DNA from 2 places in the Fictibacillus marinisediminis genome. Region 2 is predicted to be linked to the other one. Evidence: riboswitches for the same ligand, from Rfam matches in the RefSeq annotation. Region 2 holds a riboswitch; the other holds the start of a gene.
The links. Region 2 has a riboswitch for thiamine pyrophosphate ahead of thiC (phosphomethylpyrimidine synthase ThiC). Riboswitches for the same ligand answer to the same signal wherever they lie in the genome.
Positions count from the first base shown of each region.

Region 1 (5,767 bases), 830 kb from region 2:
TCTTTATCTCAATACCTTGCTCTTCCGCCAATGAAAGCGCATCCACAATCCTAGTATCAAAAGTATCAAAATCAAGGATTCCTCCAACGATCGCCACATCAGTCCCGTGTCCGCGGTACGTTTTTGCAAACGAACCATAAAAAGAAATATGGGCATATTCTGGCTTCCTGCCAAACAGGTGGCGGGCGACCCTCCCGATTCGTGCAGCTCCTGCTGTATGGGAGCTTGATGGCCCAATCATGACTGGCCCGATTATATCAAAAACACTTTTGTATTTCATTCATGTCCCTCCGATAAAAATATAGCTGACATAAAAAATATTCCCTCCATTACTGTATCATAACTCAACAATAATGGAGAGAACATTTTACCTACTCAACTGAGATAATAAAAGGATAAAGCGGCTGGCTGCCCTCATGGACTTCCACTTCTATAGAAGGGAAAGATTCCTCGATAAACTGAACTAAACGTTCCGTATCTTCATCCGATGCATCTTCACCGGAAATCAGGGTGATGATTTCAGAATCCTCATCAATCATTTCCTTTACAAGCTCCTGAACCGCTTCATCTTTATCCGGCATGGAAGCTACGATCTTGCCGTTCAAGATCCCCATGAAATCGCCTTTTGAAATCTCGACGCCATCAATGGAAGTATCTCTTACAGCAAATGTAAGCTGTCCGGATTTTACGCTTGAAAGCGCGTCTGTCATCTTCTTATGATTTTCTTCCAATTCTGCTGAAGGGTTAAACACAAGCAGAGCCGCCATTCCCTGAGGAACGTTTTTAGAGCGGACGACGATTACATCCTGGTCGACGATGGATGCTGCCTGCTCTGCAGCCATAACAATGTTTCCGTTGTTCGGAAGCACGATTACTTTTTCGGCATTCACTTCTTCAATGGCTTTGACGATATCTTCGGTACTAGGGTTCATCGTTTGTCCGCCTTCAATAACGTAACCGGCACCGAGTGAAGTGAACAATTCTTTAATGCCGCTCCCCATCGCTACGGTAACGATGCCATATGCTTTTTTCTCTTGTTTAGATTCAGGCATCTTAACGGGCACATGTGTCTCAGATTCCAAAATCGCAGTATGCTGCTCACGCATGTTTTCAATTTTAATGTTGATCAGACTTCCATGTTTCTGAGCAAGGGTAAGCATGTTGCCCGGCTGTTCCGTATGAATATGAACTTTTACAAGATCATCATCGGCAACAACAAGCAAAGAATCGCCATGCTCGTTTAATTCATTACGGAATGCTTCCTCAATGAAAGGCGCCTTCTTTAATTTCTCAGGTTCGAATTTCACCATAAACTCTGTACAGTATCCGAAATGGATATCTTCGGTTTTCATATGAAGCTGTGCTTTATGGTGCTCGGCATTAACCATTTCCTTCATAGAAGGCCCTTGCGGAGAAATTTCAGGAAGGTCCTTTCCTTCCAGTGCGGACAGAAAGCCTTCATAAACCGTCAGAAGCCCTTGCCCGCCTGAATCAACAACGCCTACTTCTTTCAAAACCGGAAGCAAGTCAGGAGTTCTGTCTAGGGAAGCTTTGGCTTCCGTTACAACTTCGTACATGACGAAAAGGATATCATCACTTTTTTTAGCCGCCTTAACAGCACGTTTTGCCGCATCTTTAGCCACCGTAAGAATGGTTCCCTCGATGGGCTTCATCACAGCCTTATAGGCTGTTTCTACTCCGTTCTCAAATGCTCTTGCAAAGTCAGCCGAAGTAATGGTTTCTTTTCCTTCGATTGATTTTGAAAAACCACGGAAAAGCTGGGATAATATAACCCCGGAGTTGCCTCTTGCCCCCATGAGCAAGCCTCGGGAAAAAGAGCTCGCGACTTTACTGATATCGGGAATTATGTTGTTTTGAACTTCTTTTGCACCAGAAGTAATCGTAAGGTTCATGTTGGTTCCTGTATCCCCGTCCGGCACAGGAAAAACATTAAGTGCATCTACCATTGCTGCGTTTTTTGATAAGTTTGCGGCTCCCAATGCAACCATAGCCGCAAACTTTTTACCGTCTAAAACTGTTAAAGACACGAACTTTCCTCCTAACTAAGGGGTTGTCACCCTGACACCCTGAACAAAAATGTTAACAGAATCTACAGAGAGACCCAGCATTTGATCGAGGGTATATTTCACTTTTGTCTGTACATTATGGGCTACTTCAGAAATCTTTGTTCCGTAGCTTACAATAATATACATATCAATATGTACTTCATCTTCTTCTTGCCGAACCACAATCCCCCGGGAGAAGTTGTCACGTCCTAAAAGTTCGGTAATACCATCCTTTAACTGCTTCCTGGAAGCCATGCCTACAATACCGTAGCAATCAATAGCAGCGCCGCCAGCAATAGTAGCGATCACTTCCGTAGAAATGTCAATCTGGCCGTATTTATTCTTCATTTCGATGGACATGATGAATCCCCCTTTAATCAATCAATTATGGCTAAACCTCATTTTACTATAAAATTAAGTTTTATGAAAGGACAACTCCATTTGACAATAGTCACAAAGCCATGTCAAGCCTTTTTACTTGAAATACGAAAAATCATTTGTTGCTTTTCTTAAGTGGTCATGCTACTATAGGTTAGTATTTAACATACGACTGATATGATACAGTTTTACTGTTATAAAGGAGGTACAATTATGTCACGCAAATGTTACGTTACTGGTAAAGGACCTAAAACAGGAAACAAGCGTTCCCACGCATTGAACAAATCTAAAAAGAGCTGGGGAGTAAACGTTCAAAAAGTCCGCATCTTGGTTGACGGGAAGCCTAAACGTGTTTATGTTTCTGCACGTGCCCTTAAATCCGGAAAAGTTGAACGCGTTTAATCGCTCTTAAAACAACGGCATCCCCGTTGTTTTTTATTTGGAAAAGCGCAAGCGGGCTGCAAGGTCCGACAAGCGCTGGAACGGGACAACACTTCTTGAAAAGAAAAAAGCACCCTTGATGGGTGCTTTTTTCTTTTGGATGGAAGTGATTATCCTTTTTTAAATGAACCTAAAACCGCACGTACAAATCCTCCTAAAAACCTAGGCAGTTTAATGGTGTAAAATTTCATCATACCCCTCCTCCAGGCCCTTTGAAAAAATAAGACATTCCCTAATAAATATATTCGCTTTTATAAAAATAGTACCATGCGGCCCGACGCATAAAATATTAATCATGGCTCTTTACCAACATTAATATGCCGCCCGAGAATGAATAAGTACCACTTTTATTTACAAGCTCATTGGAAATGCAGAGAGTAGAACCCATCGGCAAGTATTGATCCTGAAGCGGATATTTGAACCCTGTCAGAGTCAGGCCGGTAACAGGCCCGTTAAATGGAAGGAAAGAGACATAAGAGAACTCAGGCTCTTGTTGTATGATATGCGGTCCTGGTGCTGATAAGGCAATCTTATTCTGCCTGTCCCATATTTCAATGTTAATTCCGGCTTCGAGTCCATGAAGGAGCAATTGGATATTGGCCAGTTCATGATCCAGGCGCCCGCCCGTAACACCCAGCAGCAGGATCTGTTCCGGTTTTTGCCCCAGTGCCCATTCAAGGGCCAGCTCTAGATCAGTTTTATCCTTTTCACTGTCATACTCAAAAGAAGGAAGGTTAAATGAAGCCATCCATTCACGCTCACTGCTGTTCACAGAATCGAAATCTCCAAATACACAGCCGGGTATGATTCCTTTTTTCAACAAGTAGAATACGCCGCGGTCAACACCTGCCCAGACTGCCTTTTCGCCGGCAAATAAAGAGAGGTCCGGCTGCCTTTCTTCCGGACCTCCTGCTAAAATGATAATTTTCATGCCGCGTTAACAACTCTTGGATCGGTCCTATGCAGCAGCCGCGGTGCTGTTTTTGTCAAGAAAATAAAAGCAGCTGCAGTGATCAAAGCAACCGGGATCATGTATGAAGCATTATACACAATGGAGTACAGCACAGGGTTCATGCCTTTTGGGGCGTATGATGCAAAGAATATGACTCCTGATACAACATGGGAGGCCAAACGGAGCAGGCTTCCGAAGGCGATGCCTGCCACAATCGCTGAGATCCTCCTTTTAGATTGGCTTTCCGAACTGACTTTAAACACCCCGGCAAATCCAGCCAATAGGAACGCGAGAGGGTAATCCAGGATCAAACCTGCGGGATTGTATCCTGCGGTTCCATCAACCAGGATCTTTACCATCCCGACAATCAGACCAGTTAATACTCCACCAGGGACCCCTCGGCGGAATGCCATTAAAAAGATTGGCAGCATCTCCAATGAAACTGAGCCTCCATTTGCCCAAAGCCCTTTAAATTGAACAAAACTAAGTATGATGGCCAACGCTGACATCATCGCCACTTCAGTCAAAAACATAATTTTTTTACTCAAATCAATCTCCCCCAAACATCTTTAATAAAAAGAAAAAAGCAACCGGCATGTGAATGACGGTTGCTTATCGTTAACAACTGCGACTCCACATTCCTACGCAGGCATGATCCTGCTTCAGGTTCAAAGGGTCGGGAGTGTACTCCCCTCTCAGCCCCTGTTTGGGACTCCCCCTGTGGTTACTTTTTTCAATTATACTTATTATATATTATACACCACGAATGGTACGGATTGCACCCTTTATGTCTTTTTGCCCATAAATGGCTGATCCCGCTACTAATACGGTAGCTCCAGCTTTCTCACAAAGACGGGCAGTCTCTGCGTTCACGCCGCCGTCTACCTCAATTTCAACGTTCAAGCCCTGCTCCTTGATCCTCGCAGATAATACTTCAATCTTAGGAAGCACAGTGTGTATGAAGGATTGTCCACCAAAGCCTGGATTTACAGACATGATGAGCACAAGGTCTATATCAGCCAAAATATGCTGAATGGTTTCAACAGGAGTAGCAGGATTTAATACGACCCCTGCCTTTTTTCCCTGCTCTTTAATTAATTGAATGGTCCGATGAAGGTGCGGACATGCTTCAACATGAACAGTAATGATATCAGCACCTGCTTTTGCAAACTCCGGGATATACCGGTCAGGGTTTTCAATCATTAAATGTACATCAAATGTCAGTTCAGTGAGCGGCCTGATGGCTTTAACGACTAAAGGCCCCATCGTAATATTCGGCACAAAATGCCCATCCATCACATCGATATGGATATAATCAGCACCGTTTTCTTCCACTGCCTTAATTTCTTCACCGAGCTTTGAAAAGTCTGCGGAAAGAATGGAAGGCGCAACTTTTATCATGTTAGTACCTCCGTTTTTGATCCTTGATTTCCTGCAAAAATTCAAGATAATGATCATAGCGGAACGATGGGATCTCTCCCTCTTCCACTGCTTTTTTTACTGCGCATTTCGGTTCAGAGCTGTGAGTGCAGCCGCGAAACTTGCATTGTGATACCCTCTGTTTCATCTCAGGGAAGTTGTAGGAGAGCTCTTCGGTTTCAATTTCTACAAAGTCCAATGAGCTGAATCCAGGAGTGTCTGCGATCAAGCCCCCTTCAAAAGGAAGGAGTTCAACATGCCTCGTTGTATGCTTTCCGCGTCCAAGATGATCTGATATGTCATTCGTCTCCAGCATGAGTTCAGGCATCAGCGCATTCAAGAGAGACGACTTCCCTACCCCGGACTGTCCTGCGAAGACGCTCGTTTTTCCTTTAAATATCGGTTTGATGTCTTCCATACCGGCCAGCGACATCGCAGAGGTTGGAATGACCTCATATCCGAGCTTCTTATAAGCAGCGATGTAATTTTCGATTTCCTTCTGATACTCTGC
Region 1 covers NZ_JAIWJX010000002.1:1,878,045-1,883,811, reverse strand. Annotated here, with positions in the region: gene sdaAB (L-serine ammonia-lyase, iron-sulfur-dependent subunit beta) at 1-280, opposite strand, end outside; gene LCY76_RS10190 (DAK2 domain-containing protein) at 372-2,048, opposite strand; gene LCY76_RS10185 (Asp23/Gls24 family envelope stress response protein) at 2,064-2,426, opposite strand; gene rpmB (50S ribosomal protein L28) at 2,658-2,846, shown strand; gene spoVM (stage V sporulation protein SpoVM) at 2,996-3,076, opposite strand; gene LCY76_RS10170 (thiamine diphosphokinase) at 3,175-3,816, opposite strand; gene thiT (energy-coupled thiamine transporter ThiT) at 3,813-4,385, opposite strand; TPP riboswitch at 4,459-4,566, opposite strand; gene rpe (ribulose-phosphate 3-epimerase) at 4,591-5,238, opposite strand; gene rsgA (ribosome small subunit-dependent GTPase A) at 5,240-5,767, opposite strand, start outside.
Region 1: it holds a riboswitch for thiamine pyrophosphate, as region 2 does, so the genes downstream of both, thiT (energy-coupled thiamine transporter ThiT) here and thiC (phosphomethylpyrimidine synthase ThiC) in region 2, are expected to answer to the same signal.

Region 2 (5,767 bases):
GGGTTGGAAACATCGATTTCCGCAGCCATCGCCTCCCCGCCCGAATCCTTAATCTCCCCTGCCACTTCTTCTGCTCGTTCTTCTTTTACATCCATCACACAAACCTTTAAGCCTTCCTTCCCCATGGCCAAGGCTGCTGCTCGTCCAATTCCTGAACCGCCGCCTGTAACAATGGCCACTTTTCCTTCTTCTTTCTTATATATACTCATCATGTACCTCCTCCGCTTTTTCCTATTAATATACCGGCTTATTTCGGTTTTGCTGGATAATAAAAAATGCAGAATCCTTTCCAGCCGCTCAGGCTGAGCAACTCGTTGGAGCCACTTTTTATCAAAAAGGTTTTCTAGCTTAGTAGTTCTTCAAGAACCCTGGCATTTTCTTTTGCAGTAGTGACAAGGTCTTTTTCAAAATGCTCCTGTTCCACAATGTACCATGAAACATTCAGATCATTGCCCTTTTTGATGATAGATTGTAAATCCAATTCTCCGTTTCCTAAAATCGTGCTTTGTTTTTCGGTGCCTTTTACTGCCATGTCCTTCATGTGCAAAGTAACAAGACGTTTCCCAATCCTTTCCATAAACTCAGCAGGGTCATAGCCTGAATAGGCTGCCCAATAGCAATCCAACTCAAAGGAAACCAGTGAGGGATCGGTCTCATCCAATAAAATATCGTAACCTGCAGCACCCCCATGATCAACAAACTCAAAATCATGATTGTGATACCCTAATTTCAACCCTTCGCGATTCAATAAATACCCTGCATTATTTAAAATCTCAGCTGCTCGTTTATAATCTTCTATATTCTTCCGATTTTCTTCCATCAGATATGCCAGGATTAATAAGTCGTTTCCGAGTAACTGATTGTATTCAATCTGGCGTTTGAGTGCATCTCCCTCAAGCTGATCGAGTCCGATGTGGCTGCCTGCCGGTTTTAAATCATACTCATTCAGTGCCTGCTTTAACACCTTTGCTGAAGTGTCATAATAACCGGCAAACTGTGCACCATTATACCCCCACGATGAAACTTCTTTTAGTGTGCCAATGAAATCTTTTTCACAAAGCTCTCTTATCGTGTAAAGCTGCAACCCTCTTTTATGCATTTCTAAATCCTCCCTTATTAAAAGTCTTTCACGAAACGACTCGAGATTATCTTATTAAATATTATTGCTTCATACAATATTTTTTGAAATATTCTTAAAATATAACACGCTACACAGTAAAAAACCCGTCTGCCTTTTGGCAGACGGGAATCTCACTCTAATTATGATATTGTTTGATGTCCAACGGAATGGCCAAGCGTTCTTTGGCCTTTGCATCATAGGAACGGTAATGGGAGATCACCTGATTATTTTCATCTACTCTGCATTCTAAAACCTTATGCTCATTTCCTTCTCTTGTTTCCAGAAGGAGATCAACGTTCCCCAGATGCAATGAATAAGTGTAATACGTAAGTCCGAGAAAATCGCTTCTCTCTTTATGGGTCTCAGGATGAAGCATGATGAAGGTCGCCAGGTCAGTAACCGTCATCGCCGGCTCGTTCTTGATCTTTCCGAGGATCTCCCTGAATCCATCAGAAGCTTGCCCCACTCTTTGCTCAGTCCAGTTTAATGTAGTCTGCAGCCAATTTGTACCCAATATAAATCCTCCCTGAATCTTCCTTTTCCTTATCATTGCCAAAGAGCGGTGTTTTCTATGCTTTATTTGGGTGCCAGGCACCGTTTATGCGTGTAAATGCTGTCAGGCACCACTGCTCTTTCTACAGGGAACCTGTACAGGATTTTTTCTGTATAGCTGCATCTCACACAGATGCGTACATCGGAGTCTGAGGTTTCGAGAAATACGTGGCGGCATTTTCTCTGAATCTCCTGCAGCTGCATTTCCAGCAGAGCAATTCTTTCACGAAGGATAGAAATGGTGCTCATGAATAGATATTCGAGCCATTGTCATGAAATTCCTTGGCTTTTTCCCGCATTCCTTCCTTCACATCTTTTTCCTGACCCGAAAGTTCTTGTGCAGACATATTTCTTAGATCATGTGAAATTCTCATAGAGCAGAATTTCGGTCCGCACATGGAACAAAAATGAGCGGTTTTTGCTCCTTGTGAAGGGAGGGTTTCATCGTGATAACCCCTTGCCTTCTCAGGATCCAATGAAAGATTAAACTGATCTTCCCATCTGAATTCAAATCTAGCTTTTGAGAGTGCATTATCCCTCTTCAATGCTCCTGGATGGCCTTTTGCCAAATCTGCTGCATGGGCAGCGATTTTATATGCGATCACACCCTCCCTGACATCATCCTTGTTTGGCAGCCCCAAATGTTCCTTCGGCGTCACATAGCAAAGCATCGCCGTTCCGAACCATCCAATCATAGCTGCCCCAATTGCGGAAGTGATGTGGTCGTACCCAGGCGCAATGTCTGTCGTCAGAGGTCCTAGTGTATAGAAGGGCGCCTCATGGCAGATCTCCATTTGCTTATCTACGTTCTCCTTGATCTGATGCATCGGCACATGCCCCGGCCCTTCGATCATGACCTGCACATCATGTTTCCAGGCGATCTTTGTGAGCTCTCCCAACGTTTCCAGTTCTGCAAACTGTGCCTCGTCATTGGCGTCCGCAATCGAGCCGGGCCGTAATCCATCACCCAATGAGACGGAGATGTCATACGCTTTACAGATTTCGCAGATGTCCTCGAAATGAGTATATAAAAAGTTTTCCTGATGGTAAGCGAGACACCATTGCGCCATGATGGATCCGCCCCGTGAAACGATGCCCGTGACCCGATTGATCGTTAATGGCACGTACCGCAGCAACACACCGGCATGAATCGTAAAATAATCGACTCCCTGCTCGGCCTGTTCGATGAGTGTATCACGGTAGACTTCCCAGGATAAATCCTCCGCTATCCCGTTCACTTTCTCAAGCGCCTGATAGATCGGAACGGTGCCCACAGGGACCGGAGAGTTTCTGATGATCCACTCTCTGGTCGTATGGATGTCTTTTCCTGTAGACAGATCCATGATCGTATCCGCTCCCCAGTAGGTAGCCCATGTCATTTTTTCAACCTCTTCCTCAATAGACGAAGTCACAGCAGAGTTTCCGATGTTCGCGTTGATCTTCACATGAAAGTTCTTTCCGATAATCATCGGTTCCAGTTCCAGGTGATTGATGTTGGCAGGGATGATGGCCCTCCCACTCGCCACTTCGCTTCGAACAAAATCGGCTTCAAGCCCCTCCCGGATCGCAATGAATTCCATTTCAGGCGTGATGATCCCTTTTTTCGCATAATGCATCTGAGTAACATTTCCGCTACTTTTTGCCCGCATCGGCTTAAAAGGACGAAAAACATACGACTCCTGAAACTGTTTTCTGTAGCCATTGTCTTCAGGTTTTACCGAGCGGCCTTCATATTGTTCTGTATCGTCCCGGTCTTTCACCCATTTTTTCCTCAGCAAAGGCAGGCCTTTTTTCACATCTGCCTCATATGCCGGATCGGTGTAAGGACCGCTCGTATCATAGAGTACGACAGGCGGATTCTCTTCGGCTCCTCCAGCTTTCCGTGTTTCCGAAAGACTGACTCTTCTCATTGGCACCCTGACGTCCGGACGGGATCCTGTCTTATACACCTTTGAGCTGTTTGGAAACTGTGATTTAAGCAAAACTTGATTTTCATTTTGAACGTTCATGCAACTTCCTCCTCATTTTTATAAAATTGAGTCCAAAGTTACACACAGCATAAAAAAAATCGGGTTCTAGTAAGAAGAACCCGATAGGATAGACAAAGAAAAATATACGATATGTATATATGACTTCGACTCCTACTTCCCTACGCTGGTATAACCCAGATCAGGTTCAAAGGGTCAAAGAGCTTATTCTCTCTTCTCTCAGCCCGGCTGACGGGCTCCCCTAGCAGAAAACGTATTCTGTTTTCAACGTAATCATAGCTTCTCTGCTTTTCATGCACAATCCGTCTTTTGGCACAGGTATATATTCACTGTAGTCGTTTAGCCGCCAAAATATGTATAGGCTTTCAATTGACAGAAAAGTTCAACTTGTTTGTTTGCCATTGAAAAGGTGTTTTGGTCATGATTTACTTTAACGAAGCATAAAAGGAGGTCAATCATAGTGGAATATGCAGTACTTTTTTTCTTCTCTCTTTCTATCGCTTTTCCAATCATTCATTCCTTTAACTGCCTTCCCTTATTTAAAAAAAGGAAAAAACGGTATCGGCCAAAACCGATTTTTGAAAAAAGTGTCAGTATACTCATTCCTTGTTACAATGAGGAGAAAATCATTGCAACATCCGTTGAAAACATGAAAACATTAACCTATTCTTCGTTAGATATCATTTATATTAATGACGGTTCAACTGACGCTACACTTGGAAAACTTAATGAGCTATTACAACTAAAAGAAAGCTCAAAACTCCCGCTCAATCAGCTAAAACATAAGAAAGTGATCGAATTTTACAAGTCCGAGCTTTATCCGAATATTTATGTGCTTGATAAAACGAACGGCGGAAAGGCTGATGCGCTCAATGCAGGCATTGAGTATTCTAGCAATGAACTTGTTGTAACACTTGATGCAGACACCATCATGACAGACCATTCCCTGCCGGCCATCAATGAAACTTTCGAAGAGCAAAATGTGGTCGCTGCTGGCGGCATGGTTCATGTGCTTCAGACAAAAACGAAGAATCCATCCTCAGGACTGACATTACGTGGGACGAACCTGCTGATTCGAGCACAGGCGCTTGATTTCCTCCGGGCCTTCTACATTACGAAGGTCTCCCATGCAAGGTTTGGAGCGCTCTCAATCATTTCAGGTGCATTTGGTATTTTCAGAAAGCAGGTGCTGCTCAACGTCGGCGGCTATCGGACGACGATTGGAGAAGACATCGATATCACTCTAAAGATTCAGCGCCACATTTCTGGTGATAAGAACAAAAAGGTTACTTTCATACCTGATGCCGTATGCTATACCGAGCTTCCTGAAAACCTATGGGATCTGTTCAAACAGCGGGTCCGCTGGCAAAAAGCATTCATTGACTGTGTCATTCATTTCAGATCATTCCTTGGAAAAAATCTGTTTACGAGCTCTGTTTCCTTTTTCTATATTTTTGAAGCTTTTATTTCCGGTACACTCGCGGTTTATTTTATGACCAGTATCTTTGTCGTTGACGGATTCGCCCTGCACTCGTCCGCTCTTGAATATGTACTCATCTATGTTTTGTACATCTTTATTTTCGGCCTTGTATACGATATGGTGGCCATCGGAATGGGAGAATATCATGGCTACGCTTTTCAGGAAAAAGACACATACCCCCTTTTAGCAACTATTCTTTTTGATATCTTTATTTTCAGGATAGTGACAATGGTATGTGTTGCTTATGGAAGCATCGCCTATTTCTTCAATCGGGACTGGAATAAAGTATCTAGAACAGGCCGTGAATACCAGGCAGACTCCCGTCCTGCCGCATAAATACGCTTTATCCCAAATGTGGTTTTCTTGAAAGATTTGTGAACGAGGCAAAAAAATTAGCACATATTAGTTTATTTTGACTGATAAAGAGGAATAAAGTATCAGGAAGAATTGTTCCATATTCTAAACGTGCAGGGCAGGGTTAACTTATGCTAAAAAAAACAGAGGTTATGCTGTTCATGAAGGAAATCGCCATGCTTACGGATGAATATTTACGTTGCAGAGACCGATTTCTGAAAGAACAGATAAAAAATGATATCGATTTTCTGCATTCAGTGATTCATTCATAAT
Region 2 covers NZ_JAIWJX010000002.1:1,048,852-1,054,618, reverse strand. Annotated here, with positions in the region: gene LCY76_RS05825 (SDR family oxidoreductase) at 1-209, opposite strand, end outside; gene LCY76_RS05820 (sugar phosphate isomerase/epimerase family protein) at 344-1,099, opposite strand; gene LCY76_RS05815 (hypothetical protein) at 1,257-1,634, opposite strand; gene thiC (phosphomethylpyrimidine synthase ThiC) at 1,918-3,681, opposite strand; TPP riboswitch at 3,802-3,913, opposite strand; gene LCY76_RS05805 (glycosyltransferase family 2 protein) at 4,121-5,476, shown strand; gene LCY76_RS05800 (hypothetical protein) at 5,626-5,766, shown strand.